Regions from separate parts of the Rhodococcus sp. GB-02 genome, predicted to be linked through region 2. Evidence: riboswitches for the same ligand, from Rfam matches in the RefSeq annotation. Region 2 holds a riboswitch; the other holds the start of a gene.

Region 1 (15,870 bases), on a different contig from region 2:
CGCCGGCGACTCGACCAGCAGCGACAACGCCTGAGCCCAGCGGTCTTCGTCCACGAGATCGAGATCGCGCACGGCTTCGATGTATTCGGGATCCTCGTCGAGGGTGTCCCACCATGCGTCTTCGGCGTCGAGATCGTGATCCGGGCCGGACGGCAATTCCTCGCGGACCACAGTGAAGCCCCACCCGACACCGACTACCCGAAGTGCCTGCTCCCCCACCTGCTGCACGAAATCAGCGTCGACTGTGCCGAAGGGAGAATCCTCGACCAGGACACCCGCGAGGGGAGCCCCCGGAAGCAGAAGCTGGTCGGCGGAACGCAATTCTCCCTCCGAATCAGGAAGCAGCACTTCACCGATCCATGACGGCAGCGCCCCCGGCGCCACGTGGGCCGCCAATCCGAGCACCACCTGCGCCAAGTCCGTCACTACCGAATCATCCTGATCCGCAGCATCTTCGATCAATGCGCGCAGCGCCGGATCGGACAGCAGGTCGGTGGCACTCGCGGTCTGTGCTCCCAATCGAGACAGCAACGGGTGAGCCGCGACGGGATGAACCAACCTCGTCCACTGCACCGACGGTGCGTCTTCACCCAGTTCGACGCCGACGACGACGGTCCGTGGACCGGTCACGATCCGTCCGTCGGATAGTGGAACCGGCAGCGTTCCAAGTTCTTCCACCGCAAGAGTGTCGATCACCAAGGGCTCGAGGGCCGCATAGAGTCGATTCCACCAACTCGGTTCACGTTCGAGTCCACTGAGCAGTTCCGCGATGCGCGCGAGCCCGATGCGGTGCGTCGACACCGCCGCAAGTGCTCGCTCGTGCTTGGGGCCGGAGAGTTCGGGGACAACCAGTCCGCCGATGATGTCGGTGAGCAAATCGGCGAGTTCGTCACTGAGCCCGGGAACCACGGATGCTCGCTGCGGCGCCCGGTCGGGTTCACCGACCACCGGAAGCCACTCGTTCTCCTGCAACTCCTTCAGAAGCGCTTCGCGCAGAAGCGAATCCGTTTCACTTCGGGCGAAGGCAGGAATCGGGACGAGCGCCGTGCGCTGCCGGGACGGCAGTGCGGCAAGGAACTTCGCGTATCCCTCGGCGAGCGGAGCGATCGGCGCAGCGGGCATGATGCGTCGGCGATCGGGTTGCATCGCTATGTCGGCGATGACGATCGCCGGGATCGACAGCTCCTCGTCGGATCGCGTCGGGGCACGCAGGACGTCGTCGGACACCGGCTCGACGATCCCGTCGTGGACCGGTACCAACCATCGTGCGTTCGGCGCCGAGTACTGCCACCACGTACGGTCTCCGATCGCTATCTCCACGAGACCGGATTCCAGCACTCGTTCCGATCGCTGAAAAGTCTTCTCACCCAGACGAATAGATCCGAGGGCCGGGAGTTCGAGCAGCAAGTCGACGGCCTCGCGCGTCATCTGCCCAAGCAGCGCCGCGGCATCGACATCCGGCCGCAGAGTCAGCACCACTTCTGAATCGGCACCGTCGCTGGGCAATTCGACCGAGGGCCACACCAAACGGAGTACGGGGACACCGGTTTCCGGCACGGGAAGTTCGTGAGACTCGATCTCGCGCAGGGTTTGCGAGGCGGAGAACCGAATCGATCCCGTCGACGAGCGCAGTTCCACCTCGTCACTGACCGAGAGAACTGCCGAGAATCCGACGCCGAACCGACCCGTGACGCCTTCGTCGGCATCGACCTTGTTCGACGCTCGCAGCGCCGTGAGCGCGTGCACGCCGGATTCGTCCAGCGGACGGCCCGTGTTCGCCACGGTCAGCGTCTGACCGTCCAGGTCCACCCACAAAGAGCCTGCGATGCCCTCACGTGCAGCCGCATCGGCAGCGTTCTGTGCCAACTCGGTGAGCAGACGGTCGCGGTACCCGGCCTTCGCGAGATCGGATTCAGCAGCCGCGTCTTCACGCAATCGCGTCGGAGATTCCGACCACGCGCGCAGCGTCGCTGCCCTGAGTGCGTCCGTGCCGAACGGATCTTCTACTCGGTGGATACCGAATCCTCAACTGCAACAACGCTCGACGGGCGAGCTGGCGCCGCAATCAGCTCGACTGCTCCGTCGTCGAATGCGTCGAACTGCGGCGAACCCGCACCGAGCGGCAAGCTGGTGTCCGAGTGCGCGCCACAACCGTAGGACACGCTGACCACACGACCGTCTGCGGAGAGTTCGTTGCCGCACACGCCGAACGCTGCGTGCAGCGAACCGGCGAGCGGAAGGAAGAACCCACACAGCCCACACGTCGACGGCGCGGCCTTCGCCATTTCCGACTCCGGGCCGAAGTCACCGTCGAACCAACGCTGTGCGGCATCGAGTCGGCCCTCGAGGCTCATGACCTGTTTGCGGCCGAGCCCGATTTCGAGAGCTACCTCGTCGACTTCCGGGTCACCGGTGGCGACGTAGCCGGGAACGAGGCGAGGATCCTCGGCCGGCGGAGCCAACAGGTCACCGACGGAGAGATCGCCGGGACGAATCCGCTGATCCCATGGCAGCCATTCCGGCGCAACCAACGCGTCGGGACCTGGCAACAGCGCCAACTCACTGACCGTGGCGTGGGTGTCCTCCGGTCCGGCAGCGACGACAACCGCCCACTGCCAACCGCGGTATCCCGGAATGTCTGCTGCAAATCGATGGGTGGCGGCAAATTCGTCCTCCGACGTCACGCCGAGGTATGCCCCCACACCGCCTTCATGCAGGTCGACGACTGCCGTTCGGGCAAGCTCGACCGCATCGGCCAGTACTGGGCGCGGCACTGCACGCTCTGGAGAAGTAGCAACACTCACTCCTCCAGTTTGCCGCACCACCGCAAGTCCGCAACGCACTGGGCTGCCATGCTGGGCAGATGGGTAGGTCACACGCCAATTCCGTGCGCAGTTTCGCAGCGGTCGCCGTGATCGCGTCGGCGCTGACGGGGTGCTCCGATTCCCCCAGCGCTCCCGACAACCTCACGACCGAAACCGGCTCCGTCGAGATCGTTCGAGTGTCCGCGCATGACCCCGACGCGTTCACACAAGGCCTCGAGATCGACGGAAATCGTCTCTACGAAAGTACCGGGCGCGTCGGCCGGTCCTGGGTCCGCTCGACTGGGATCTCGGACGAGCAGGCTCCCGCTTCGGGACCGGAAGTCGCACGTGCCGATCTCGACCCGCCGTTGTTCGGTGAGGGCATCACGGTCGCCGGAGACACACTGTGGCAACTCACCTGGAAAGACGGCGTTGCCATCGCCCGTGACAAGGACACCTTGATCGAACGCGGGCGGTTCCCACTCGACACCGAGGGATGGGGAGTCTGTTCGCTCGGGGATCGGCTGGTCTCCAGCGACGGTTCGGCCACGTTGACCTTTCGCGATCCCGAAACCTTCGCGTCGATCTCCACGATCGACGTCACCAGGTCTTCGGAGTCCGTCGGCAAACTGAACGAACTGGAATGCGCCGAAGACGGCTCCGTCTACGCCAATGTCTGGACCACGGACACCGTCGTCCGGATCGACCCGTCGGACGGCAGCGTCATGAACGTGTACGACGCGTCGCTGCTCCGCGAAGAACTCGTCACGGACGGATCGACCAGTACCGTCGACGTTCTGAACGGCATCGCGCAGATTCCCGGTACCGATCGATTCCTGCTCACCGGTAAGTATTGGCCGCAGATGTTCGAAGTCCGTTTCGTTAACTGAGTCCGACATGACACAGGACTCGCAGGGGTGTGCGTGGTAGCCGCGCCGACACTAGGACAGAATTGAGTGGTGACCGGACCGCGCGAACCCTACGACCCCGAAACTCGGCGAATCCACGACGAGCCGGAGGGGCAACAGGTGCACCCCGGTTACGACAATTACCCACCCGCGGCCCGCCAGGACACCTACCCGCCTTCGGCCCGTCCCGCGGCCCGTCGCACGCCTTTGCCGCCGCTGCATCCGATCCCGGAATCACGGGGAGACTCGGATTCCGCGTCCGGTTCGAAGGCACCGGGTGCGGACGCTCCCAAGGCTCCCCCGATGCCTCGCAAACTCACCGTCACCCGCGTCGCAGCGATGCGCAGCCGTGAACTGACGAACAAGGGCATCGCGACCTTCCAGCGCGCAGCGAAGGCCGACGGCGCGGACAAGTCCGGCCTGACCGCTCTCACCTACGCGGTGATGACGAACAATGCCACCGACGCGGCCATCTCCGTCGCCCTCGCCAACACGCTGTTCTTCTCGGCCGCGACGGGCGAGGACAAGACCAAGGTCGCGCTGTATCTCCTGATCACGATCGCGCCGTTCGCCGTAATCGCGCCGCTCATCGGTCCGATGCTCGACCGCTTGCAGCGTGGCCGCCGAATCGCGCTCGCGTCGTCGTTCGGAGTCCGGACGCTCCTCGCGGTGATCCTGGTCTTCAACTTCGACAGCTGGATTCTGTATCCGGCCGCGCTCGGCATGATGGTGCTCAGTAAATCGTTCTCGGTACTCAAGAGTGCGGTGACTCCACGCGTGCTACCACCGGAAATCGACCTGGTGCGAGTCAATTCGCGTCTGACGGTCTTCGGGTTGATCGGTGGAACGATCGGGGCCGGCGCTGTCGCGGGTGCGCTCGCCCTCGCTTTCGGTTCCACCGGCGCCTTGTGGTTCGCGGTTGCCGTCACTGTCTTCGGCGCATATCTGAGCATGCGAATCCCGTCGTGGGTCGAGGTCACCGAGGGCGAGGTTCCCGCGACAATCACTTACCACCCGGACGAGGCACATCACGCCGGCAGCGCCCCACCACAGCCGAACGCGAAACCGGCCAAGGTCCGTCAGCCTCTCGGACGGGCAGTGATCATCGGACTCTGGGGCAACGGAACCATCCGAGTGCTCACCGGCTTTCTGACGCTCTACATCGCGTTCGTCGCCAAATCACGTACCGATCACGAGCCACTCCAGCAGGCCATGATGCTCGGATTGGTCGGCGCAGCCGCCGGTCTGGGTAACTTCGCCGGCAATGCCGCGGGCGCTCGCCTCAAGCTCGGCCGGCCCGCGTTGATCGTGCTTCGGTGCACGGCCTCGGTATGGATCATCGCCGTGATCGCCGCTCTGACGGACAACCTGATGACCGCCGCCCTGGCCACGCTCATCGCTTCCGCCGCCAGCGCCCTCGCCAAGGTCTCGCTCGACGCATCACTGCAGCACGACCTGCCCGAGGAATCGATCGCGTCCGGATTCGGCAGATCCGAGACGGTTCTGCAGTTGAGCTGGGTACTCGGCGGCGCATTGGGGGTTCTGCTTCCGACCGAATACTGGATCGGGTTCACTGTTGTATCGGTGTTCCTGACGATCGGGCTACTACAGACCTTCCTGAGCTACCGAGGAAACAGCCTCCTGCCCGGCCTCGGCGGGAAGCGACCCGATCTGGCCGAACAAGAAGTGACCGAAGTGATTTACACCGGTAAATCCAACCGAGGACAAGGAAGTACTCCGCAGTGATGATGCGCTCGAGAACAAAGAAGATCGTGGCAGCGATCAGTGTCCTGATGGTGGTGGCACTGGTTGCTTACGTCTCCGTTCTTTTCGTGATCATCAAGAACATCAACGACGACCCCGACAAGCTGCCGGTCATCACTGCATACGCACACGGCAAGACGATCGAGACCAACCCTGCCGGGTTCTGCACCATCGATCTGTCCCAGTGCGCCCAGGTGGGCGACATCTACGCACTCGACGTTCCAGCGGGCTATCCGTTGCAGCTGTCGTTGTCGACGGACGTCTCGGATGCGCAGTGGGCATTGCTGGCCGTCTACGAGGATGCCGACGGCAACCAGACCGGCGAGCCCCGAGTCTTCGAGCCCGGTGAGGCCTTGGCCGTGACGGTCGAATCTTCGAGCGATCCCGTCAAACAACTCGTCGGCGTCGAAATCCACCTCGCCGTCGGTGAGGGAAGCGAGCAGGGACTGCTGATCTGGTCGATCAAGACCGCCTGATCCCCGGACCATGAAAATGCCCTGTACACCGATTGGTGTGCAGGGCATTTTGTCAGCAGCTGTGTACGGCAGCTCGTGTCGAAGCGATCAGGTGTCGAGCTCGCGCGCGACGGCCCGGACGACCTCGGAGATCCGCTGAGCGGTCTTGCGGTCCGGGTACTTGCCGTTGCGCAGATCCGGCTGGACCTTCGCCTCGAGCAACGTGATCATGTCCTCGACCATGCCGTGCAGCTGGTCAGGGGTGTGCTTACGCTCGACGGGCTCACGACGCGTCGCCGTAGCGCCGCGCAATGACGGCGCCGGCTCGAGCACCTTCAGGCTCAGCGCCTGCGGACCGCGGCGACCTGCAGCCATGCCGAACTCGACGCGCTGGCCGGCCTTCAAGCCCTCGACGCCCTCGGGGAGAGCGGAAGCACGGACGTAGACGTCCTCGCCCTCTTCCTGCGACAGAAAGCCGAAACCCTTTTCGACGTCGTACCACTTCACCTTGCCGGTCGGCACCGCGTTCACCTGCTCATCACTCGACTGGGGCATCTGCCCCAATGTGCTCGGGAGGCTCTCGAAAGAGCCTCATGGCCTTGCTCGCATCGCTTCCGGTGGAAGAATGCAAAAGAACGCGCCCCACACTTGCTTCAGCGGGGCGCGCAGTCTGTTAACAGTCTACCTGTGACGAACCCGGGTCGGCACCCAGGTTTACAGGCACTATCCTCGTACGTGTGGACCCTCAACCGAACCCGCGCACTTCCGGCACCGGAAACGGTCTGTTCCGTACTGCGATGGCACTGTTCATCGTCGGATTCCTGGCAATCGTGGCCATCTTCGCGGTCCACATCTTCAGCGACACTCCGCCCGGCCTGGCCTTGTACCTCGTCGCACTCGCATGCCCGATCGGCTTCCTGCTCGCGATCGTCTACACGCTGAGATCCGGTCGACGCGTGCGCTGATCTCTCCCGCCTCCTACCGAAAGGTCACTGACCATGAGAATCCTCCTGAACGTGATCTGGCTGGTGTTCGGCGGCTTCTGGCTGGCATTGGGTTACTTCGCCGCAGGCATCATCTGCTGCATCCTCATCATCACGATTCCCTTCGGAATCGCAGCGTTCCGCATCGGCATCTACGCACTGTGGCCGTTCGGTAAGACCGTCGTCGACAAGCCGACCGCCGGTGTCGGTTCGATGATCGGCAACGTCATCTGGGTGATCATCGCCGGCATCTGGTTGGCGATCGGACACATCGTCACCGCCGTCGCAATGGCAATCACGATCATCGGAATTCCGCTCGCGGTCGCGAACCTGAAGATGATTCCGATCTCGCTGATGCCGCTCGGCAAGGAGATTGTCGACGTGGACCGCGTCAATTACGCATAGCCGTCGAATCCATCCCTGTAACGATGTGACCTTGATCACATTACGGATGGATAACAGAACGGACACAACCGGACATTCACTGAAGCACCCCCACCTACCTGGGAAGAGTCTCCTGCGCTTTGTGTGACGGGTTGTACGTCTTTCGCCACGCCGCGTTATCAAATGGTGACACGAGGGACGCGAGCCGTTACCGTCGTTTTCGGCCGGGAAACTCGGCCACCTCCGGCCCGCCGCGCCAAGCCTTGTCCCGCGGGTACCGGACTTCCGACAGAGCATTCCAGGGACGAGGACGGGGGACCCAAAGTCCTCTGTGAGAACAGAAAAGTTCTCCAGTGGACACCGGTTCGGTCGCAAGACCGAATCTTGGGGTGAAGCCAGACCCTTTCCAGCCAGGAAAGGCGAGGCCGGGCGACCTCTCAGCCCGAACCCGACAGCTGACCTCGCAGGCGCGTGTGGAGAGGATTTCGACCATCATGAGCGGACGCCATCGCAAGCCCACCACCACCGGCCGCACTGTCGCCAAGGTCGCCGTCACCGGCGCCATCATGGGCGTAGCAGGAATTGCAGCCACCGGAACCGCAAACGCTGCCCCCGACTCCGACTGGGATCGTCTCGCCCAGTGTGAGGCCGGCGGAAACTGGGCCATCAACACCGGCAACGGTTACCAGGGCGGATTGCAGTTCTCCCCCAGCACGTGGAACGCACACGGCGGCGGACAGTATGCAGCCACCGCAAACCAGGCCTCTCGCGAGCAGCAGATCGTTGTTGCCGAGCGTGTTCTTGCAAACCAGGGTTGGGGCGCATGGCCCTCCTGCTCCTCCAGCCTCGGACTGAGCAGCGGCGCCACCGAGCGTTCCGCTCCAGCCACCACGGCTCCTCAGGCAGCTCCGGCTCCGGCTCAGCAGGTCGCTCAGACCGTTGCGCACCCGGTTGCCGACGCCATCGATCAGGCAATCGCGTTCGCCAAGGCCAACGGCATCCCGGTCGACCCGCAGATCCTCGCAGCCGCAGACACCGCGAAGACGTTCCTCAAGTAACACCGGCAAGACTGTCCGCTCGGACGCTCGAACTAGAGAAGGCCCGCACCGAATCGGTGCGGGCCTTCTTCTTGTCGAGTTGTTATCGGTTGATGACTGTGTGCGGGTGTACGTAAGGGAGTGACTCCACCGGAACCGGAAAGGTGGTGTCCTCGCCGAAGGGTGAAAGTCCACCTGCACGGGTCGATGACAATTCGGTCACTGCGTGATCTCCGTCTGCAGTTTCCGGCCATCCTGGATCTACATAGTGTTGCTTCGAATTGTTGGCCACGAAGTCATTTTGACAGGACGCCGTTACGCCGTACAGACCAGGTCTCTAATCTGATACCTGATGACCGAAACACGTGGCACCCCGGCGGGCAGTTCCGCAGCCGAAAGTCTGACCGATTGGCTCTCGGCGCGCAGTGACGCCGAGTTGACGGAGTTGCTGCGTCTGCGCCCCGATCTGGCCGTGCCACCGCCGAGCACGATGGTGGTTCTCAGCGGTCGGGCGCAGCAACGCGCGTCGGTCAGCCGAGCGGCCGACGAGCTCGACACCCTCGATTTCGGTCTTCTCGAATTGTTGGCACTCGGTGGCGCTGAGGAAACTCCGATGACTCGGGCGGAACTCAACAGTGCAATCGCCGACCGCGCACTGACCGGCAAGGGCAAGGTCACCAAGAAGGCCGTCGACAAGTCGCTGTCGAAGATGCGCGAGTCCGCCCTCATCTGGGGTGTCGATCCCATCAGCGTCGTCCCGGCAGTCATCGGGATGATTCCCTGGCGTGTGGGTCGTGCCCTCGAACCTGCCGAGGCGATGTCCGAGACCGAGATCTCGGCGGCCCTCGACGCTCTGGACACCCGAGAACGGGATCTCCTCGAGACTCTCGCCAACTCCAGCCCGATCGGCCGCACCCGCGACGCTGCCCCTGGAACGCCGCCCGAGCGCCCGGTTCAGCGACTGCTGGCAGCCGGCCTGTTGCGGTGGCTCGACGAGCAAACCGTCGAACTCCCGGCGACGGTTCGTCAGGTCATCCGCGGCGAGCCGGTTTTCGATCCGACGACACTGACCGCACCGGTCATCGGGGGCGACAAACTCAAACCGGCGGACGTGAACGCCGCAGCAGCCGGCGAGGCGCTCGAGTTGGTACGCCAATGCGAGAACGTGATCGCAGTTCTGGGAGCAGCACCGGCCCCCGCCCTGCGAGCCGGTGGACTCGGCGTTCGAGAACTACGACGTGTAGCCAAAACTGCCGATCTCGACGAAGCGCGTGTGAGCCTGCTTGTCGAATTACTCTCCGCAGCCGGACTCATCGCGAGCGGAACGCCCGACCCGGCGCCGATCTCGGACAACGCGGACGAATACTGGACGCCCACACTCGCCGTCGACGGCTGGCTGAACGCGTCCACAGCGCGACGGTGGGAGGTCCTGGCGTCCGCCTGGGTCGATGTACCGCGTGTTCCGTGGATGATCGGGCTGCGGGATTCCACCGACAAGCCGATCGCGGCACTGTCCGAGGAGGGCCGGGCACCGGCGGCACCGCGAGATCGTCAGGCCATTCTGGGGCTGCTAGCCGAACTCGACAGTGGTCAGACTGCGTCGGCCGTCGAGGTCAGTCGGCTGTTGGCGTGGCGACGTCCGCGGTGGAGCGGACGCCTACGGACCTTCGCGATCGAGCGGACTCTGGACGAGGCCGCCGCACTCGGACTGGTAGCCCGCGGCGCTTTGTCGTCACCGGGACGAGCATTGCTACACGGCGGGGACGCCGAAGCCGAAATGCAGTCCGCGCTACCCGACCCGATCGACTACATCCTGGTCCAGGCAGATCTGACTTTGGTTGCGCCCGGCCCGCTCGTACCGGATCTGCTCGAGCAGGTGAGCCTGGTCGCGGACATCGAGTCGGCAGGATCGGCCTCCATGTACCGCATCAGCGAGGACAGTGTGCGTCGTGCTCTCGACGCCGGTCTGACGGCCACCGAACTGCATGCCATGTTCGCCTCGAAATCGAAGACACCTGTCCCCCAATCGCTTTCGTATCTGATTGACGATGTTGCACGTCGGCACGGACGACTGCGCGCCGGGGTCGCAGCGTCGTTCATCCGGTGCGAGGACGCATCACTGTTGGCGGAGGTACTCGCATCGGCGGTGGCCGAGTCCCTGGCATTGCGCGCGTTGGCTCCCACGGTCGCGATCTCCCAAGCCCCGCTACGCGAGGTCCTGGCCGAATTGCGCGCAGCCGGATTTGCGCCGGCCGGCGAAGACTCCTCGGGAACGCTGGTCGATCTTCGCCCACGCGGGGCTCGCGTACCGAACCGTCGCAGCCGACCGGCGTCGAGAATGCCTGCGAGCCCGTCGGCGGATCAGCTGGCGTCGTTGGTACGCACGATGCGTGCGGGCGACCGCGCTTCCGCCCCCGGCCGTGGCGGCGTTCGAACGGACGGTTCGCGCGAGAACAACGCTGCCACCATCGCCTTGCTGGCCACGGCGGCACGAGACAATTCCAGCGTCAACATCGGCTACGTCGACGCTCAGGGGGTCGCGACGCATCGCATCGTCGACCCCGTCAGCGTGGGCGGCGGACAGCTGGACGCCTTCGACCCGGCAAGCGGCGCGGTTCGCCGTTTCACGTTGCACCGCATTACTTCCGTCAGCCCCGTCGACTCCGGAAAAAAGTAGCGAAAAAGAAGCAACTGGCATTTTTCTGTAAATGAAGTATGGTCGAGGTCAGTTTGTGATTGCCACTTCGAAAAATGAGGAGCGACAATGGCTGACAAGGCGCCGGGTAAGAACATGAAGAAACCCGCCCAGTCGATCAAGGAACGCCGCGCGGAAAAGCGGGCGAAAACTGCGGAGTCTTCCGAGTTCATCCGTAAGCGGAAGCGGAGCTGACAGCAAAGTCCAGAGGAAGACGAGCTGACTGCGAAGCTGACCAATGCCTACCTCCACCGACACCCTCGTGCACCTGCACGAAACATTCAACCTGTTCAAGTCGCGTAATCGAGGAACTGACGCACGCTCGCGCGGCTACGCAGCGGGCATGACTCTCGCTTCACTCTGCGTCCTCGACGAACACGCTCGGCAATCCGGAATACTTCTATCGGATTTACCGCAGAAAGAGAATCAACCATCGTGAAAAGAACAATCCACACCCTGGACCGTATTCAAACGAGACTCGAATCGGAGCTTGATTCCACTCCGGGTGATTCCGAAAAGAATATCGGTTATCGGTCCGGAATTTCCGAAGCTATTACTCATGTAATGGAAATGCGGAAGTCAGTGGTCGCACAGAAATAGGAGGCGCATCGATTAGGCGCTCACCCCAATAACTGCCGCACACCACCCACCAGAAAGACGACCTGGTCCTCGTAGAAGTCGGCAAGCCGCTCCGGCGCGAGCGGCTTGCCACTTCCGCTCCAATCGTCCGCCCGGCTCAACGCCTGGAGGAAGCCCATCAAGGCAATCGCCCAGCGAGTCTCGAGCCTTTCCGGATCGGTAGCAGGAAAGGTACGACGGACCTGTTCGAGAAGATGATCACGCAGGTGCAGTTCGGTCGCTTCAAGGGCTGGATGGCCCGGTCGCGACATCTGCGGCTGCGAGATCTGCGTGACGATTCTGATCCATCGCATTCCCCGCGTGCGATGGCGAAGGAGCATTGCCTTGTAGGGCGCAGTGACGGCCCGTACCAGCGCCTCGACCGTCGGCGGCGTCTTGTCGGCGGCGAGGGCGTCCACGTTCGCGCTGATCTGATCTCGCACCGACGTTCCCATGTCCAACAGCACCGCGGCGACCAGATCGTCCTTGGTTCCGAAATGGTAGTGGACTGATGACGGCCCGAGACCGGCCGCGGCGTTGACCGAGCGCAGCGAAACTGCATCCAATCCCTCTGTCGCGAAAAGCCGTTCAGCAGTTTTGAGCAAACGCAGACGCGTCGCGTCGCCTTGACGGTTCTGCCGGGAGTCGGTCATACGAACGAGCTTCGCACGGGCTCGACAAACGTCTCCACAATGGTGAACGCAGAGTCAGAGTGATTCACGGTGTGCTCGCACCCTGTTGTCGCGATCGACCCAGCCGTGGGCGCGTGCGTAGTCCACCATCGCCGAGAACTTCTGCCTCCACTCGGTGTTTCCGATCCGGGCCGCGACGGCTTGCTCCAGGTGAGCAATGTCGAGCCAGATGTGATCGTCCTCGAGTTCCCCCCACGGTTCCAATACCCGACTCAGAGTCTCGGATCGATCGTCGCCGCCAACGACGACGACCGAGAGACTGGTGAAGTCGTCGACATTATTCAGTTCGACGGTCGAGGAGGTGGGGGTGATTATGACGTCCAGTTGCATGACCTCTTCAACGCTCCTTCTCAAAATCCTGGTTCAGTTGATCGACTTGTAACAACGATAACCGACGTCACTGCGCCAGATGGCGTTGAACTACAAGTGATTACAAACGTCCCACTGTGCGGGAGGCTCAACTTATTGGATCAGTTGATCCATGTTAGACATCTCAACCAGAGCGAGTGATCCAAATCACTCCCCTGTCGACAGGAGATGTCATCGTGTGGTCCGCATCGTCCATCCGCTTCGGAGCCTTCCTCGCCCCATACCATCCGCTCGACGCCGATCCCGCCCTGCAACTCAGACGCGATATCGACCTCATGACACACCTGGACCACCTCGGATTCGAGGAAGCGTGGATGGGTGAGCATCATTCGACCGGTGCCGAGATCGTGCCTGCTCCGGACATGTTCATCGCGGCCGCCGCAGAGCGGACCGAGCGTATCCAGTTCGGCACAGGTGTGACGTCCCTGCCCTATCACCACCCACTGATCACGGCCGACCGCATCACTCAGCTCGATCTGCAGACCCGCGGACGGCTCATCTTCGGCACCGGCCCAGGCAAGATCCCCCTCGATGCGCACATGATGGGCATCAACCCGCCGGACCAGCGTCGTCGCCAGGGCGAAGCGCTCGAGGCCATTCTCGCGCTGCTCCGCGGCGAGGTCGTCAACATGGAAACCGACTGGTTCACGTTGCGTGACGCACGCGCACAGCTGCCCACCTATCGTGCGGACGGCATCGAGACCGTGACAGCGTCGACGATTTCACCCAACGGTTCGGTGCTCGCCGGAAAGAACGGGCTCTCCCTGCTCTCACTCGCGGCGAGTTCACCCAGCGGATTCGACGCACTGGACCGCAACTGGGATGTGTACGAGAAGGTCTCGGCCGAGCACGGCCACCGCGCCGACCGGGCGACGTGGCGTGTGGTCAATCCGATGTTCATCGCCGAGACCCGAGCCGAGGCCGAGCGCGCCGTGAGCCGACGGATCGGATCGATGGCCTCCTACGTGAATCGACAGACCGGCCAGAGCCCGGCCTGGGCAGATACACCTGCCGGAATCATCGACCAGTGGCGCAACGACACACTCGGCGAGTTCGGTCAGGCGATCATCGGTACGCCCGAAGATGCGATCGCTCAGATCGAGCGTCTGATCGAGAAGACAGGAGGGTTCGGCACGTTCCTGATCCTTCACGTGGACATGGCGAGCTGGGAGGACACCAAACGCAGCTACGAATTGTTCGCCTCCGAGGTGGTCCCGCACTTCCGGAAGCGGAATGTCGGACGTCAGGCGAGCATGCAGTTCGCCGAGGACAACCGCGAATACCTGATCGGCGGGCTGGTCGGAGCGATCACCAAAGCCCATACCGACTACTACGGCCAACCAGCCGAGACGGGAGCCGTGCGCGCATGAGGGCCGTCCGATTCCAACAGGGAGAATTCGCCGTCGCCGAGATGGCCGACGCGCCGCCGTTGGCACCCCATCAGATCCGCGTCGACGTCGTCGCCTGCGGAATCTGCGGCAGCGACCTGAGCATGTCGAAGGACCCGTGCCGATTCGTCGAGGTCGCACACAACGGTGGCTACCCGCTCGCCACCTTCGATCCAGACGCACCCGTGGTGCTGGGTCACGAATACGCGGGTATCGTCTCCGAGACCGGTTCTGCAGTAGACGATTTCATGATCGGTGATCGGGTGGCCGGCATCGGCTTGGCCACCGACACGGCTACCGGAATACCGACGATCATCGGTTACTCGAACGAATACCACGGCGCGTTCGGCGATCACATCGTTGTCGACGCATTCTGGGTTCGCAAGGTTCCCGACCATCTGTCACTCGAGCACGCCACACTGGCCGAACCTCTACACGTCGGCGAGATGCATCTCCAACAGTCCGGCCTCACCTCGGCCGATTCAGCGCTCGTCGTCGGTTGCGGGACGATCGGACTGGGTGCCATCGTCGCTGCGAAAGCGAGAGGGGCACAGATCGTCATCGCGTCCGAGCCCTCCCCCAAACGCCGCGAGCTCGCCAAGAAGATGGGTGCGGACATCGTCGTCAACCCCTTCACACAGGATCCGATCGAACTGTGGAATCAGATGGTCGCCGAAGGCAACCCGCTCGTGGGCCAGGCCGCGAACGGCATCCTGATCGCCTACGAATGCAGCGGCCGGGCGGGGGTCATCGGCGAACTGATGCGCACCCTGCCGTTCAACTCGCGGATTCAGGTCCTGGCTGCGCCGTTCGGCGACGAGACCATCGTTCCCGTCATCGGTCAGTTCCGAAGGATCTCGATCAACTTCGGTCATGGCCCCTACGAGAACGCGTACGACATCACCCTTGCTCGGTTGGCCGCCGGCGAGATCGACGCCGAAGCGATCATTACCGGCCGTGTCGGGCTCGACGGAGTCTCGGATGCTTTTGCGGCTCTTCGCGCACCCGACGAGCACGTGAAGATCCTCGTCCTGCCCGCCGCAGGTCGTCCGGAATAGCGGTTGGTCCTGCCCTGTTGACGTAGGGGTGCCCGAACTCGGGCACCTCTACTTCTGGCTGTGCGAGCGTCGCATGTTGGCGTTGCGCTCCGATACCAGGACAATGGCAGGGTTGGCGTCAGCCGACAACGCCGTGCAACGCTCTGTGGCTGCTGCGTTTGTTTCACTAGGAGGCTTCCGTGACCGACGGACCGTTGATCGTCCAATCCGACAAGACGCTGCTGTTGGAGGTCGACCACGAGCGCGCCGGCGATGCCAGGCAGGCAATCGCCCCCTTCGCGGAACTCGAACGCGCCCCCGAGCACGTCCACACGTATCGCATCACTCCCCTGGCCTTGTGGAATGCCCGCGCCGCCGGACACGACGCCGAGCAGGTTGTCGACGCTCTGGTTTCGTTCTCACGATTCGCAGTTCCGCAACCGCTGCTGGTCGACATCGTCGACACGATGGCCAGGTACGGACGCTTGCAGCTGGTCAAGAGCCCGGTGCACGGCCTCATCCTGGTCAGCCTCGACCGGGCAGTCCTCACCGAGGTGATGCGACACAAGAAGATCTCACCGATGCTCGGTGAGAAGGTCGACGACGACACCGTGATCGTCCACCCGAGCGAACGCGGCCGCCTCAAGCAGATGCTGCTCAAGGTGGGCTGGCCGGCCGAGGACCTCGCCGGCTATGTGGACGGCGAAGCGCACCCGATCGATCTCGCTTTCGAAGA
Region 2 (15,870 bases):
GCCGGAGCGGTACCTCCTGCTTGTCGAGTGGGAGGACTTGGAGTCACACACCATCGGGTTCCGTCAGTCCGCAGGATACGAGAAGTGGCGAGAACTTCTCCATCACTTCTACGAACCTTTCCCGACGGTCGAGCACTATTCGTCCGTCTTCGAGGTCTGAGATTGGGCGTACTGCCCTTCAAGCCGGCCTCATACGGCGGACCGGGGGAGTGGTAACCCCCCTTAGTGGTTCTCCAAACTGAATCGCTCAGAGAACGAGTGAGGCCCCGAACCGGAATCCGGTTCGGGGCCTCACTGGTCAGCTGTTGTTCTTAGTGGAGCTCTCCACCCGAACCGTTGGACTTGCCATTGGTTCGGTTCTGGTAGTCCAGAAGGATCTGAAGCTGCTCGTGCTCAGCTTCGTGGTGAGCGGCTTCGAGAGCCTCGCTCTCCTCGACCGGGTCAGCGGTGATCAGGCTACCGCTACCTGGCTTACCGGCGAGACCGAGCTTGTTCATCTTCTTCGGGACAGCTGCACCCTGGTACTCGAGCGGGATCGGGTGTCCGTGCTCGTCGACGGGGCCGAGCGGCTGGTGGATCTCGATGTACTGGCCGTTCGGCATCCGCTTGATGATGCCGGTCTCGATGCCGTGCTCGAGGACTGCACGGTCACTACGCTGCAGGCCGATGCAGAACCGGTAGGTCACGAAGTACGCGATGGGCGGAAGGAGAACCATGCCGATACGGCCGATCCACGTCATTGCGTTCAGCGAGATGTGCAGGTGGTACGCGATGATGTCGTTGATGCAGGAGATCGTGAGCACCAGGTAGAAGGCGATCGACATCGCACCGATAGCGGTACGGACCGGCACGTCGCGCGGGCGCTGCAGGATGTTGTGGTGAGCGTCGTCTCCGGTGAGGCGCTTCTCGATCCACGGGTACGCGATCAACAGTGCGAAGACGAGGCCCATGATCAGGGCGACGGCAAACACAGCGGGAATCGTGTAGCGATTGAACAGGTAGATCTCCCACGCCGGCCACAGTCGAGCAAGGCCGTCCGTCCACATCATGTAGATATCAGGCTGCGAACCGGCAGAGACCTGAGACGGGTTGTACGGACCGATGTTCCACACGGGGTTGATCTGGAACAGACCACCGAGCAGTGCGAGCACGCCGAAGGTCATGGCGAAGAACGCGCCACCCTTCATCGCGAACACCGGGAGGATACGGACGCCGACGACGTTCTGCTCCGTACGGCCTGGGCCGGGGAACTGCGTGTGCTTCTGGTACCAGACCAACGCGAGGTGGCCGGCGATCAGGGCCAGGATGATGCCCGGGAACAGCAGCACGTGGGCGACGTAGAGGCGCGGAATGATGAGGTCGCCGGGGAAGTCGCCGTCGAAGATCAGCCAGTGCATCCAGGTACCGACGATCGGGATACTCATCGTGATACCACCGAAAGCGGCGCGAAGGCCGGTGCCCGAGAGCAGGTCGTCGGGGATGGTGTAGCCGAAGAAGCCTTCGAACATCGCCAGGATGAGCAGCAGGCAGCCGATGACCCAGTTCGCCTCACGCGGACGACGGAATGCGCCGGTGAAGAAGATGCGAGCGAGGTGAACGATGATCGACGCCGCGAACATCAGTGCAGCCCAGTGGTGAATCTGGCGAACGAAGAGACCGCCGCGCACCTCGAAGGAGATGTTGAGGGTGGTCTCGTAGGCACGAGACATCGTGACACCGCGTAGCGGCTGGTATGCGCCCTGGTAGACGACGTGTGCCATCGACGGATCGAAGAACAGTGTCAGGAACACACCGGAGATCAGCAGGATCACGAAGCTGTAGAGCGCGATCTCGCCGAGCATGAAGGACCAGTGCGTCGGGAAGACCTTGTTGATCTGCCGGCGCATGCCTGCAGCGAGGTGGTAGCGGGAGTCCATAGCCTCCGCTTGTCCAGCCGCTGCCGCGCTGATCTTGGACGGTTTGGTTGTTGTTGTGGTCACGGTCGACGCTCCCAAAATGCCGGGCCGAGTGCTTCGATGAAGTCACCGTCGGCGACCAGGAAGCCCTCTTCGTTCACTGTAATAGGCAACTGCGGAAGTGCGCGAGCAGCGGGACCGAAGATCGGCTTGCCGTAGGTCAGTGCGTCGAACTGCGACTGGTGGCAGGGGCACAGAATACGGTTGCTCTGCTGTTCGTAGAGCGAGGTGGGGCAACCCAGGTGGGTGCAGATCTTCGAGTACGCGAAGTAATCGCCGTAGTTGAAGCTTTCCTGGCCCTTACGCTTGGTGACACGCGCGGTGTCTTCCGTGCGGAGGCGAATGAGCATCACCGAGTTACGAATGCCGCGCAGTGCAGCGAGCAGAGCGTGCTCGTCGCCACGGTCGGACTCGCGGAACGGGAAGACCGTTTCCATCGATCCGGCATCGAGATCTTCCGGGCGAACGAGGACGATGTCCTCGGGACGGCCGGTGTCACGACGCAGGTAGATTGTCTCGCCCGGGTAGTTCGGGGTCCAGCCGGACACCCACAGAGGTGAGTCGTCGCCCTTGGCCCACGGGTTCTTGATGAGTCCGCCGAGGGGCATGACCATCATGACGCCGAGTGCGCCACCGCCGAACATCAAGCTGCGCTTGATGGCCTTGCGGCGGGGGAGGGTGGACGTATCGAGGGTGTCGCCGAGTTCGGCAACGATCGTGCGACGATCGACCTCTGTGGAACCACCGTCGTGGCGGTCCTGGATCGAAACCTCTTCGGGGATGAACTTCTTCGTGAACTGGACGGCACCGATGCCGACGCCGAGGATCGCCAGACCCATGGTCAGGCCGATCAGCGGGGTGTACAGACTGTACTTGCCGTAGTTCTCGTCACCGGCGCCGGCGTACTCCCAGGGCCAGAACAGGTAGATCGCGATGAACGCGATCGCCGAAACGCCGGCGAGGCCGAACCAGAAGGCGACGTTGCGCTCTGCGCGCTTCTCCGCCCTGGTTCCCTTTACCGACCAACGATCACGGCGGTAGACGACGTCGACGCCATCGAGATTGGTACCCAGCTTGACCAGGTCGTCGCGTGACATCGCGTCGAGCTCTTCATCTGTGTACTTCTTAGGCGTATCGCCGCCATGCTGGCCAGCGTCGCTCATGACCTTGCTCCGATCCACAATGCTGCACCGACGACAGCGATGATTCCGACGGCCCACATGGCGAGACCCTCAGAGGCCGGACCGAGGCCACCGAGCCCGTACCCACCGGGGTCCTTCGATTCGCCCGACGACTTGACGTAGGCGATGATGTCCTTCTTCTCCTCGATCGTCAGCTGACGATCCGAGAACTTCGGCATGTTCTGGGGGCCGGTAACCATGGCAGCGTAGATCTGCTGCTCGCTGGCCGGATCCAGGACCGGGGCGTACTTGCCCGAGGACAGTGCGCCGCCGCGGCCGGTGAAGTTGTGGCAAGAAGCGCAGTTGAGCCGGAAGAGCTCACTGCCGCGTCCGATGTCGCCACCGCGCAGCGAGGACTGGGCGATTTCGCCGTTCTCGTCGCGGATGAGCGTCGGGCCGCCGCCGTTGGCCTGGATGAAAGCGCCGAGTGCGTCGGTCTGCGCAGCATCGAACTTGGGGTCCTTGCGTGCAGCCTGGGCCTCGTTGCGAGCTGCGGGCATACGACCAGAGGAGACCTGGAAGTACACGGCTGCTTCGCCGACGCCGATGAGGCTGGGACCGCGGTCCTGCACGCCCTGCAAGTTCGCGCCGTGGCACGTGATGCATGACGTGTCGTAGAGCTGCTTGCCTTCACGAATCAGGGCTGCTGAATCGTCACTGGCGGTCGCAACCTGCGGAGCTGGTGTCAACGCCGAAGCGAGGAAACCTGCGCTGATCAATCCCATCATCAATACGAGCGCGCCGGTAACGCGCCGGCGGATTTTCCGCTGGCGACGCGACTTCGCGGCATTCGCTGAGTTATCGGATGCGGGAGGGGGGGATGAACTCATCTGTATCCCTTTGGTATGTCGGGACGGAACTGGACGTCAGGGGCTGCCTGGGGCGTACAGCTGATTAACGGATGAAATAAATCGTGGCAAACAGCGCGATCCACACGATGTCGACAAAGTGCCAGTAGTACGAAACAACGATCGCGGCGGTGGCCTGGGCGGGCGTGAACTTGCTGACCCTGGTACGTGCGATCAAGAAGACGAAGGCGATGAGACCGCCGATGACGTGCAGACCGTGGAAGCCGGTGGTCATGTAGAACACCGAGCCGTACACGCTGCTCGAAATCGTGGTGCCCTCGTGCACGAGGTGGTAGTACTCGTAACCCTGGCCGGCGACGAAGAACGCCCCCATGACCAAGGTGATGGTGTACCAGCGACGAAGTCCGAAGACGTCGCCACGCTCAGCCGCGAAGACACCCATCTGGCAGGTGAACGAAGATGCGATCAGCACCAAGGTCACCGGCACGGCCAGATACAGGTTCAATTCGGTTGGCTCCGGCGGCCAATTTCCGTTCGCCTGAGCTCGTGCCACGAAGTACATGGCAAAGAGCCCTGCGAAGAACATGAGCTCACTTGACAACCACACGATGGTGCCAACGCTGACCATATTCGGCCGGTTCAGCGAGTGCACGCGTTGGGTGATTGCCGATCCTGAAGTCCCTACTGCGCTCGTCACAGACAGAAGTATGACGCTTCGTCGTAAGAGACGACCACTCGGGTCCACCATCGGCGCGTCGCTCGGCTCGAGTTCGCGGGATCGGGCGGCGAACGCGCTGGTGGCGTGGTCGGAATATGCTGGCGCGATGGCAGCTGCACACAAGAGTAGACCGTGGTTCCTGAGAATTTTCGGCACGAAGATTCCGGCACCGCTCGATGCAGGGCGGATGGATCTGGTCGTCGTTGCCGAATGCTTCGACGACGCCGAGGCGAGCTCGACGGCTCTCGAACGTGCCGCCTCCACCGAACCGGAGTTCCGGGCGGAGTCCGAGGTGGTTCTGCGGCACCATCTGGACCTGCCGGAGGGTTCGGTTGTCGAAGCCGAGAGCATCGTCGCCCAGGACGGATATTTGCCAGGCGCGAGTCGGCCCGAGGACGTGACTCGGGCGGTCGAGAATTCGGTTCGCATCATCTTCGAGCGTGTCCAGGTGCTTGACGCCCTGCATTGCTCCCAGGAGCGATCACGAATGGCCGGTCTGGCGCAGCGACTCGGTGGTTCGGTCGCCGGGTGGGACGCGCTTCAGCCCCCAGCCCTTGCGGAGGCGACGCCCAAACGCGGTCGCCGAAAGTCCTGAGCGGCCCTATTCGGTTTCCTCGCTACCTCACTGACTAGGCTGCGATGGTCATCGACAGCACGAAATGACAGCACGAAACACAGCCCACATGAACGACAGGGGACCAAGGCACTATGGCCGGCACCGACGCAACCAACGCCGTGAACGTCGATTCGAGTGCCGTGGTGCGGTCCTGGCCGATGATTCTCGGTTTGCTCACGGACGGCAGCGACTTGTCGGAAGCCGACAGTCGGTGGGCGATGGGCGAGATCATGTCGGACAACGCCACTTCCGCTCAGATCGCAGCTTTCGGCGTCGGGCTGAAGATGAAGGGTGAAACTCCCGCGGAGTTGGAAGGGCTCGCTGCCGCGATGCTCGAACACTCCCGGCGCGTGCCGGTCGATTCCGACGTCGTCGACATCGTCGGTACGGGCGGTGACCGCTCCAACACCGTCAACATCTCGACGATGGCCTCGATCGTGGTTGCCGCGTCCGGTGTGCGAGTTGTCAAGCACGGCAACCGCGCTGCTTCGTCCAAGAGCGGCGGAGCCGACGTGCTCGAGGCGCTCGGCGTTCGCATCAACCTCGGGCCGGAGCAGGTGGCGAGGTGTGTCGAGGAGGTCGGCATCGGCTTCTGCTTCGCGCCCGTCTTCCATCCCGCACTGCGCTTTGCCGCTGTGCCCCGCAAGGAAATCGGCATCCCGACGGCGTTCAACGTGCTCGGTCCACTGACCAACCCGGCTCGCCCGCGCGCCGGCCTGATCGGGTGCGCATTTCCGAAGCTGATCTCGGTTGTCGCGGGAGTACTTGCGCAGCGCGGCAATTCGGCGTTGGTGGTGCGCGGAGACGACGGACTCGACGAACTGACCACCTCCACGACTTCGACGGTCCACATCGTCGGCGGTGGAAGTGTGCGAACCGTCACGTTGGATCCGCGTGATCTCGGAATCGACCGCGTTCCTCTCGAAGAGTTGCGCGGAGGAGACGCCGAAGTCAACGCCACGGTGGCGCGAACGCTGCTCTCCGGGCAGAAGGGCCCCGTCCGGGACGCGGTCTTGCTGAATGCGGGAGCAGCCATCGCGGCATTCAACGGTGTCGGCGACGACCTCGAGGGTGCGATCTCTGCCGGGATGAACGCCGCCGCTGCCGCGATCGACAGTGGCGCGGGGGCTGAATTGCTTCACAAGTGGGCGGCACTCACCGTCGATCTGGCTGACCAAGCCTGATCGACGTCAGTCGAAGAGGCGTCGAAGGGGCTCGGTCGACGGGCTACTCACCCAGCGAGAAACCGGCTTCGACGTCAGCGCTGGAGAACGACTGGAAGGCAATGTGTGTGGCGGTTCGGAGTACGCCGGGCACCTTGTTGATTCCTCCGGTGACCACGTCGGCGATCTGGGCGTGGTCACGTACTTTCACGATGGCAATCAAGTCGACGTCACCTGCGCACGAGTAGACCTCGGTCACACCGGACAGGTCGGCGACGGCCTGCGCGGTTTCCGGGATCCGAGCGGACTCGGCGTGAATCATGACGATGGCGTTGATCATTTCTCTCCTCGATTTCCCGGTGGGTTGTGATGACCCGGTGGTTTCGATCGAGCTTAGGGGTGCCGCCCCGTCGTTACGTCATCGATGTTCGGATTCGGTACCCGCCCGCGCGAGTCGGCACCAGGCTTCCCACCTGCCGGCACCGCCCACAGGTTCGACGTAGCCGGATGTCGCCGACACGATTCGTACGCCGTCCGATGCGAGCCACCTTGCGATCAGGCCCAGTTCTTCGGGTGACGCGCCGCGAAACGGTGTGTTGTCCGGCAACACGGTTTCGGCGGCCGCTGTGATGGCGTCGACGACGGGCATCGGGTGTGTTCCGCGCCTGGCGAGGCCCGCGGAGGCGAGCCGTCCAGAGCGGATCACGGACAGCTCCCAGCCGCCGTCCCCGGTGGGGCGGGCGAGAACGAGTTGTTCGATCGCCGCGACTGCGGCGAGCCGCTGTGTGCGCCGCACTGCGGTAGCGACTGCGACGGTTCGGTCACGTAGACGAGCAGCATTCTCGAACAACGCGTGTGCGGACAGTTCGTCGATCCGCGCCTGCATCTGTTGTAAAGGAGCGTCGCTGGTTCCCCGGAAGAAACCACGCACAGCCTCAGGGGCCGCCGCGTAGTCCTCTGCAGTGATTTCCGGGGCCCAGGAGGCCGGACATGCTCCCAATTCGCGAGCGGGGCAGTCAGGGCCGTGGACGGCGCCGCGCCCCAGTCGCTTGGTGCAGGTGCGTAGACGACTGAACTCTGCGACTGTCTCGGCGACGTCTACTGCATCGGCGCGAGAGGTGAACGGGCCGATCGAATCGGCAGTCGCCGTGCGAACCACGGACAGTCTCGGAAACGCCTCGTCCGTGAGGGTGATCCACCAACCGCGCTTGGGAAACTTGGAACGACGGTTGTACGGCGGCGCATGCGCGCTCAGAAGGCGCAGTTCGCGGACTCCGGCTTCCAAAGCGTGCGCGCACTCGACGTGGTCGACGCGAGTGGCCAGCGCGACCATTTCCTTCATACGGCCGCGCGTCTCCGAACCGGTGAAGTAGTTACGGACGCGGCGTCGAAGGTCGGTAGCAGTTCCTATATAGAGGGCTTCGTCCGAAGGACCTCGGAAAAGGTAGACACCGGGGCTTCGCGGCAGGTTTGCGGCGAAGGACCGTTTGGCCCGCTGATGCGAGGAGATGTTGGGCAGGTAGTCGACGAGTTCGCTGTAACTGTGGACGCCCTGGTTTCCGACCCTGTCGATCAACCCGTGGAGGACATCGACCGTCGCACGCGCGTCGTCGAGCGCGCGGTGCGTCGGCTGGGTGGTCACTTGAAACAGATGGGCAAGTGCGGAGAGCTTCACCGAAGGTGCTTCGTCGCGTGTGAGTACCCGTCGGGCGAGTTTGACGGTGCACAGGACTCGGAACGCCGGCCACGGGCGTGCGCTGCGTGACGCCGCTGCTTTGAGGAAGCCGATGTCGAACGGCGCGTTGTGTGCCACCAGCACCGCGCCCTCGGCGAATTCGAGAAATGCAGGCAGGACACGTTCGATGGGAGGTGCGCCGATCAGCATGGCCGTGGTGATTCCGGTCAGCTCGACGATGTACGGCGGAATCGACCGGCCGGGATCGACGAGTGTTGCCATTTCACCGAGTACCTCTCCGCCCCGGATCTTGACGGCGCCGATCTCGGTGATGGAGTCCTGGTCGGCGCTTCCGCCTGTGGTCTCGAGGTCGACGACGACAAACGTTGTCTCGCTCAGCGGTGTGTCCAGCTCGTCGAAGCTCAGTTGCCGCCCGACGTCGAATTTCTCCCCGTCGGAGAACGGGGGCGGAGACGGAAATTCTCGGGCCGAGGCGGGACTCACATCGCAGACAGTAGAAGGACCCCCCGACAGGAATGGGTGAGTGCTGACGCGGAATCCGGCTCACTCCGACTTCCATTGAGAAAGCAGCGGATCGACCCCCGACAAAAGTATGAGAGACGAGGATCACACTTGCGGCGGGAACTCGCGAATGCGGCCCCGAGCCTACTTGCCGGTAGGGCGATTCGTGAGGTTGTTGCTACGACGATCAGCCGCCGAAAATGCTCGTTTGATCGAAACAGGTTCTAGTTTCAAGTAATCGGCGTTGAACTGCATGGAAGATCGGATTGTCGGGTTTGGTGACCCTTGTCAGTGGGTAACAAGCGCAGGTTTGCGGGCCAGGTGAGCCTCGCCGAACAGACCTGTCGTTATCTCTTCGTGACCCGTTGGGAGTATCGCGGGCGCGGCAGCACGATTTCCGGCGAATCGGGCGCGATTGTCACGAAGCGGTCGACATCGTCGCGATCATTTCGTAACCTTCCTGAGACCTAACGAAGTCTTGCCGGACCAAACAGGACCGGCATCGTCAGGAACCGCCTAATCGGGATCTCCGCGAGGAACCCGAACCGGGAACCCAAGTTTCCACTGGGGTGAATCCCGCCTGGGGTGCAGCACGCTCGATCGCTGCAGACCACGCGGGTAGGGCTGATCTTCCCAGCCCGAACCCGTCAGCTAACTCGGTCGGCGGATGAATGGAAGAAATGGAGCACCCCTTAAGTGGCGTCACAGAGTTTCAAGCGTTCAGCGCAGTTGGCAGTAGCCGGCGCGCTCGCAGTCGGTGCATTTGCTGCAACCGCTGCACCTGCCTCGGCAGACCCCATCACGATCCCCGGCGTCGGCACCTTCGAGGTTCCTGGCGTTTCTATTCCTCAGTTGCCGGTCGTCCCGGGCATCACCGACATCGCACCGGCCGCACCGGCCGCTCCCGTCTCCAGTGTCGGTGAGCAGGCAGTTCGCGCCGCAGAGAGCAAGCTGGGCTCCCCGTACGTGTACGGCGCATCGGGCCCGGACGCATTCGACTGCTCCGGTCTGGTCCAGTGGGCATACAAGCAGGCCGGCCTGAACCTGCCTCGCACGAGCTACGACCAGGCTGCAGCCGGCGTTGCCGTTGCACAGTCCGATCTTCAGGTCGGCGACGTGATCTCCTTCTACGGCGGATCGCACTCGGGCATCTACGCCGGCAACGGCAATGTCATCCACGCGTCGACCGCTGGTCAGCCCGTGAAGCTCGCACCGGTCTCTTCGATGCCGTACGACGGCGCTCGTCGTTACTGATTTCTGATCACGCTCGACGGCTGTCTCCGGTAGGCAGTCGGAACGATCCGCCGCTGCAAGGCGGCGGAGCTCGGGGGAGCTCCGGATCTTCGAATGTGGGCCTCGAATCTTCTGATTCGAGGCCCACATTCTTTGTTTCTCGACAATCCGCCAGTACTTCACCCCGACACGCCTACCGGCGAGTAGACACAAACGTATGCCGTTCCGTAACCTTACCGAGACATTGCGCGGCCGAGGCAGGTACTGTGAATAGTTGACAGCCAGCTAACAGAATGTCGACCGGTCCCGGTCGACGTCGCTTCATCGAGACGGAGAGTTGCATTCCGTGGTTTCATCGAAAAACAACAGTCGAGTACGCGCCGCATTGACAGTGGGAGTGCTGGCGTTCGGACTCGTCGCAGGGCCTTCGATGCAGGCCGGTGCCGACCCCGTCATCACCAACCCCACCGAGGCGCTCGACAAGCTCGGTGAACTCTCCCGGGTATCCGAGCAGACCAACGAAGCGCTGCACAACGCACAGATCGACCTCGACGCGAAGCTGGCGGTCGCGAATGATGCGGACGCGCGTTCGGCAGCCGATCAGGGTCTTCTCGGCGCGGCTTCGGCACGTGTCGCCGAGTTCGCTCCGGCGGTAAACCGCATTGCCACAGCGAATTACCAGGGTGCGCGGACCAATCGCCTCTTCGCTCTGATGGTGAGCGATTCGCCGCAGCAGTTGCTCGACCAGATGTCCGCGCTCGACGTTATCTCCAACGACGCCGCAGTGCAGGTCTCACAGTTCAACCAAGCTACTGCCGATGCGCGTGCTGCCTCGGAAGCGTCGAAGCGATCGGCCGAAGATGCTCGAACCGCCGCCGATCAAGCCCGTGCACTCAGTGACGATTTGCAGCGCAAGCAGAGTGAACTGCAGACGCAGATTGCCGATGTGACCAAGGCATTCCAGAACCTCACCGATGCCGAGCGTAACCAACTGAGCGGTACGCCATTCCCGCCGGACGTCGATCTCAGCAAGATTCTAGCTAACTTGACGCCGGGGTCCGGCGCCGCAGCGCTCCAGGCAGGCCTGACCCGTATCGGTGATCCGTACGTCTGGGGCGCAACCGGCCCGAACGAGTTCGACTGCTCAGGTCTGGTGGTCTGGGCCTACAAGCAGATCGGGAAGTCTCTGCCCCGTTCGAGCCAAGCGCAGGCACAGGGCGGTGTTCCGGTCTCGAGGGACCAACTACAGCCCGGTGACGTTGTGACTTTCTACAGCGACAACTCGCATGTCGGTATCTACGCCGGCGACGGAAACATTCTGCATGCATCGACGTTCGGCGTACCGGTGAAGGTTCAGTCGATGGCAGGCATGGAGTTTTCCACTGCGCGTCGTTACTGACGGCTTGCTGCGTCCGGGCGACGTGTGGCCAGCCGCCGTGAAGCGTCGAGTCGAGTTCTCCTACACTCGGCACCGTGCCGACTGAACCGATGACGACGCCCGACGTCGGCGCAGATCAAAAACGCCGTTGGGAGTACCCGGCTCTCGTGGCGCTCGGTGTTGCCGTGGTGCTCGTTCTCGGTTTGACGATCTTCCTGACGAACAGGTCCGATTCCGACGAAAATGCAGCCAGCGAGCAGGATGCCGATCGAACCGCTCAGGTACAGGCCTTTCTCGATGCCTGGGCTGCGGCGCAGATGTCCGACGATCCGTCAGGGCTGGCGAAGTTCGTCGACGATGCTGCCGCACCCGGTGTGCTCGAAGCGGAGATTCGACGAGCCACTGCAGCGGGAGCGCTCGACTTCTCCGACTGGGGATACGAGATTCCCGGCGGCGGCCTGACTCCGGCGCCGCGAACCGGTGCGCCGGACGGAGACGTCGAATTATGGAATGCGCAAGTCCTGTTGCGGTACGCCCTCGACGGCGTCGACGCGTTGCCCACTCGCAAGGGCGTGTCCATGACGCTCGCGAAACGCGGTGATCAGTGGTCGGTTCTTGCTGACGGGGCGATCGTCGGACTGGACGGAGCCCGAACGACGGGCGAATCCTGGAACGGCCCTTGGGACTTCGGCCCGCTGGCCGTCGCCGAAAATTCTGCGGGTAGTGCGCTGGTGATCGGGCATCCGGGTCAGCAGGCGTTTGTCGATGCCTTGGCGTCCGATGTGGACTCGGCCATCGAGAACACGACGCAATTGTGGGGTCCATGGTGGTCCGAGCGAGCGGTGCTCATGGTGGCTGGATCGGCGGAGGAATTCACCGCACTGGTCGGCTCCCATCACGACGGCGCTTCGATTGCCGCAGTTTCGGTCGCGGATGCGACGGCGGACGGGTCTTCCGACGTGAGCGGCCAGCGGGTGGTTTTCTCGCCTGCCGCGGCTTCGAGGTTGACCGACATCACCAGGCGAACGGTGCTGCGCCACGAACTCATGCACATAGCCGCCCGATCGAAAACCCGCGACGGGTCACCGATGTGGGTGTTGGAAGGGTTCGCCGAATACGCGGGAAACCGCGGATCCTCGCGGGCCTGGGGCGAGATCGCACCGACTCTGGCAGCAGCGGTACGTGCCGGCGATACTCCTACCGAGTTTCCGGACGACGCGCAGTTCGGCGGTGTACCGGTCGTGAGTTCACTGGCGTACGAATCGGCTTGGTCGATCAACGCGTACATCGCTGATCGATTCGGAGAGGCCAAGCTGACCGACCTCTTTCGGGCCCTGGCCTCCGGAAAGATGACGGCTGAAGACCTCGACTCGCGGATCCGAGCGGTTCTCGGCGTCGGAACCGAGGACCTACGAACCGGATGGGTCGACTGGACCAACAGCCATCTGGGCTGAGCAGTCAGCGGTTCGGTCGTTCGCAGCTGGGTCGTTCGTAAACTGCGCGGTGACCTTGTCGCGTCTCGACGCACCGAGTGCCTTACGGTGGACGGATGCGCCGGACCCTCTTGGTGACCAATGATTTTCCTCCTCGCCCCGGAGGTATCCAGTCTTATCTCCACACGTTCGCAGGGCATCTGCCGGCGGACAAGTTGGTGGTGTACGCGCCGCGGTGGCGGGGCGACTCGCACAAGAAGTTCGACGCGGCACAGCCTTTCGAGGTCATTCGGCACCCGACGACGCTGATGCTGCCCTCGCCTTTTGTCGCTCGTCGGGCCGCGAAGTTGGTCAAGAAGCACGACTGTGAGTCGGTCTGGTTCGGTGCGGCGGCGCCGTTGGCGTTGTTGGCGCCGGTTGTTCGGCGCGCCGGAGCGAGCCGAGTGATCGCGAGTACCCACGGCCACGAGGTCGGATGGTCGATGATTCCCGGTGCGCGGCAATCGTTGCGCGTGATCGGCGATCACACGGATGCGGTGACGTTTGTCAGCAAATACACCCGTGGGCGGTTCTCGGCGGCTTTCGGCCCGCAAGCGGCGCTCGAGCACCTGCCGTCCGGAGTCGACACGTCGTTGTTCCACCCGGACTCGGTCGCCCGCGCAGAACTGCGTAAGCGATACGGGCTGGGAGAGCGGCCCACGATCCTGTGCCTGTCGCGGCTCGTGCCACGCAAGGGGCAGGACATGCTCATCAAGGCGCTGCCGACGATTCGAAAGAGCATCGACGGGGCGGTGCTGGTGATCGTCGGCGGTGGACCGTACGAGGACCACCTCCGTCAACTCGCGCGAAAGACCGGGATGGACGATCACGTCGTCTTCACCGGCACGGTGCCCGCCGCGGAGTTGTCGGCTCACCACACGATTGCCGACGTGTTTGCGATGCCGTGTCGTACCCGAGGCGCCGGCTTGGACGTCGAAGGATTGGGAATCGTCTACCTCGAGGCTTCGGCGACCGGCGTTCCGGTGATCGCCGGGCGCAGTGGTGGCGCTCCGGAAACGGTGCAGCAGAACAAGACCGGCCTCGTGGTCGACGGCACCTCTGTTCGCGACGTCGCCGAATCCGTGATCGAGGTGCTGTCCGATCGTGATCGAGCGGCCGCGATGGGAGCAGCCGGCCGGGCGTGGGTTGCCGAAGAATGGAAGTGGGACACGCTCGCTTCGAAGCTGCGTAGTCTTCTCGGCTGAGCTACTGCGGACTGGAACGCGAACGGCCCGCACCGAATTCGGTGCGGGCCGTTCATGTCAGCAGAGGACTGATCGACGAAAGGCTACTTGGCGTAGATCTTTTCGATGTCGGCGGCAAAGCTCTCGTGCACGACGTTGCGCTTGAGCTTCATCGTGGGCGTGAGTTCGCCTGTGTCCTCGGAGAAGTCGACCGGAAGAATGCGGAACTTCTTGATTGCCTCGGCGTGTGAGACGAGCTTGTTGGCCTCGTCGATGGCGTCCTGGATTTCGCCGACCAGTTCGCCGTCCGAAACCAGGTCGGCAGCTGTGGTTCCTGCGGCCTTGTTGTTGCGCTCGTTCCAAGCGGGAAGAGCTTCGGCGTCGATGGTGATGAGGGCGCCGATGAAAGGCTTCTGGTCGCCGACCACGATGGCCTGGCTGATCAGCGGGTGGGCGCGAAGGGAATCTTCGAGCTGAGCGGGGGAGACGTTCTTGCCGCCCGCCGTGACGATGATTTCCTTCTTGCGGCCGGTGATGGTGATATAGCCGTCCTTGTCGACGGTGCCGAGGTCGCCGGTGTGGAACCAGCCGTTCTCGATCGACTCGGCAGTCGCCTTCTCGTTGCGCCAGTAGCCGGTGAAGACGACCGGTCCCGAGAGGAGGATTTCGCCGTCTTCAGCGATGCGAACGGAGTTGCCGGCCAAAGGCTTTCCGACAGAGCCGACCTTCTGTGCGCCGATGGTGTTGACGGCGAACGCTGCGGTGGTCTCGGTCAGCCCGTAGCCCTCGTAGATCGTGACGCCGATACCGCGGAAGAAGTGGCCGAGTCGAGCGCCCAGAGGTGCACCACCGGAAATGGCCAGCTGGCACTGCCCGCCGAGTGCAGCGCGAAGCTTCGAGTACACGAGCTTGTCGAAGAGAGCGTGCTTGGCCTTGAGAACGATGCCGGCGCCGCCCTTGTCCTGCGCCTCGCTCCAGGCAACGGCGGTGTCTGCGGCCGCGTCGAAGATCTTTCCCTTGCCGTCGCCGTGCGCCTTGGCACGTGCGCTGTTGTACACCTTCTCGAACACGCGTGGCACCGAGAGGATGAAGTCCGGCTTGAACTCGCCGAACGTCGGAACGAGGTTCGGGATGTCACTCGTGTGCCCCAGCGCTGCACCGGCGTCGAACGACGCGATGCTGACTGCGCGAGCGAGAACGTGCGCGAGCGGCAAGAACATCAGGGTGCGAACGCCGGGAGTCTTGAGCAGCGTGCCGAGGTTGGAGTCGAGGATGCCCTTCGACTCGGCAATGAGGTTGGAGTGCGTCAGCTGGCAACCCTTGGGTCGGCCTGTGGTGCCCGACGTGTAGATCAGGGTCGCGGGATCGGAAGCCTTCAGTGCAGCGACGCGGGCGTGGACGTCCTCGTCGGAGATGTCGGCGCCCAGTGCGGTCAATTCCTCGACAACACCTTTACCGCCTGCCGCGGCTTCGATCTGGTAGACCGTGCGCAGCGCGGGTGCGGCTGCAGCGACGTCCTTCACGGTCGCGGCATGTGCGTCGTTCTCGACGATGAGGTCGATTGCCTCGGAGTCCTCGAGAATCCAGCGAACCTGCTCGGCTGCGGAGGTTTCGTAGATCGGAACCGTCACGCCGCCGGCCGCCCAGATGGCGTAGTCGACGAGCGGCCATTCGAAGCGAGTCGCCGACATGAGGCCGACGCGGTCGCCCTGCTTGACTCCGATCGCGATCAGGCCCTTGGCGACGGCAGTCACCTGAGCGGCGAAATCGCCTGCAGTGACGTCGACCCATGCATTTCCGACTTTGCGCTTGTAGACAACCGCCGCCGGCTTCGTCTTCGCGAAGGCGAAGACCGAGTCGACCGCGGAGGCATCCTCGGGAATGGTGAACGTCTGGGGTGCGCTGAACTCAGGCACGAAATACCTCCGACACTGCGAAATACTGACGAGTAGGGTTTTCGTCTC

The links. A riboswitch is a leader RNA that binds a small molecule or an ion and turns the genes downstream of it on or off. The one in region 2 is predicted to bind cyclic di-AMP.
Region 1: it holds a riboswitch for cyclic di-AMP, as region 2 does, so the genes downstream of both, ACSW29_RS15870 (transglycosylase family protein) here and ACSW29_RS26975 (C40 family peptidase) in region 2, are expected to answer to the same signal.

The regions. Positions count from the first base shown of each region.
Region 1 covers NZ_JBPUKE010000002.1:579,367-595,236, forward strand. The annotation lists gene ACSW29_RS15830 (sacsin N-terminal ATP-binding-like domain-containing protein) at 1-1,935, opposite strand, end outside; gene ACSW29_RS15835 (DUF3027 domain-containing protein) at 2,004-2,825, opposite strand; gene ACSW29_RS15840 (glutaminyl-peptide cyclotransferase) at 2,864-3,694, shown strand; gene ACSW29_RS15845 (MFS transporter) at 3,764-5,458, shown strand; gene ACSW29_RS15850 (DUF2771 domain-containing protein) at 5,458-5,952, shown strand; gene ACSW29_RS15855 (cold-shock protein) at 6,040-6,453, opposite strand; gene ACSW29_RS15860 (hypothetical protein) at 6,669-6,896, shown strand; gene ACSW29_RS15865 (YccF domain-containing protein) at 6,930-7,319, shown strand; cyclic di-AMP (ydaO/yuaA leader) riboswitch at 7,575-7,784, shown strand; gene ACSW29_RS15870 (transglycosylase family protein) at 7,793-8,356, shown strand; gene ACSW29_RS15875 (hypothetical protein) at 8,439-8,627, opposite strand; gene ACSW29_RS15880 (helicase-associated domain-containing protein) at 8,688-11,012, shown strand; gene ACSW29_RS15885 (hypothetical protein) at 11,100-11,225, shown strand; gene ACSW29_RS15890 (TetR/AcrR family transcriptional regulator) at 11,651-12,301, opposite strand; gene ACSW29_RS15895 (hypothetical protein) at 12,356-12,670, opposite strand; gene ACSW29_RS15900 (LLM class flavin-dependent oxidoreductase) at 12,886-14,079, shown strand; gene ACSW29_RS15905 (alcohol dehydrogenase catalytic domain-containing protein) at 14,076-15,155, shown strand; gene ACSW29_RS15910 (DNA repair helicase XPB) at 15,335-15,870, shown strand, end outside.
Region 2 covers NZ_JBPUKE010000004.1:470,346-486,215, reverse strand. The annotation lists gene ACSW29_RS27020 (antibiotic biosynthesis monooxygenase family protein) at 1-160, shown strand, start outside; gene qcrB (cytochrome bc1 complex cytochrome b subunit) at 312-1,916, opposite strand; gene qcrA (cytochrome bc1 complex Rieske iron-sulfur subunit) at 1,976-3,118, opposite strand; gene qcrC (cytochrome bc1 complex diheme cytochrome c subunit) at 3,115-3,966, opposite strand; gene ctaE (aa3-type cytochrome oxidase subunit III) at 4,031-4,642, opposite strand; gene ACSW29_RS26995 (hypothetical protein) at 4,770-5,258, shown strand; gene trpD (anthranilate phosphoribosyltransferase) at 5,372-6,463, shown strand; gene ACSW29_RS26985 (Lrp/AsnC family transcriptional regulator) at 6,507-6,782, opposite strand; gene ACSW29_RS26980 (DEDD exonuclease domain-containing protein) at 6,861-8,543, opposite strand; cyclic di-AMP (ydaO/yuaA leader) riboswitch at 9,143-9,321, shown strand; gene ACSW29_RS26975 (C40 family peptidase) at 9,336-9,893, shown strand; gene ACSW29_RS26970 (C40 family peptidase) at 10,219-11,271, shown strand; gene ACSW29_RS26965 (peptidase MA family metallohydrolase) at 11,346-12,704, shown strand; gene ACSW29_RS26960 (glycosyltransferase family 4 protein) at 12,800-13,927, shown strand; gene ACSW29_RS26955 (AMP-dependent synthetase/ligase) at 14,011-15,822, opposite strand.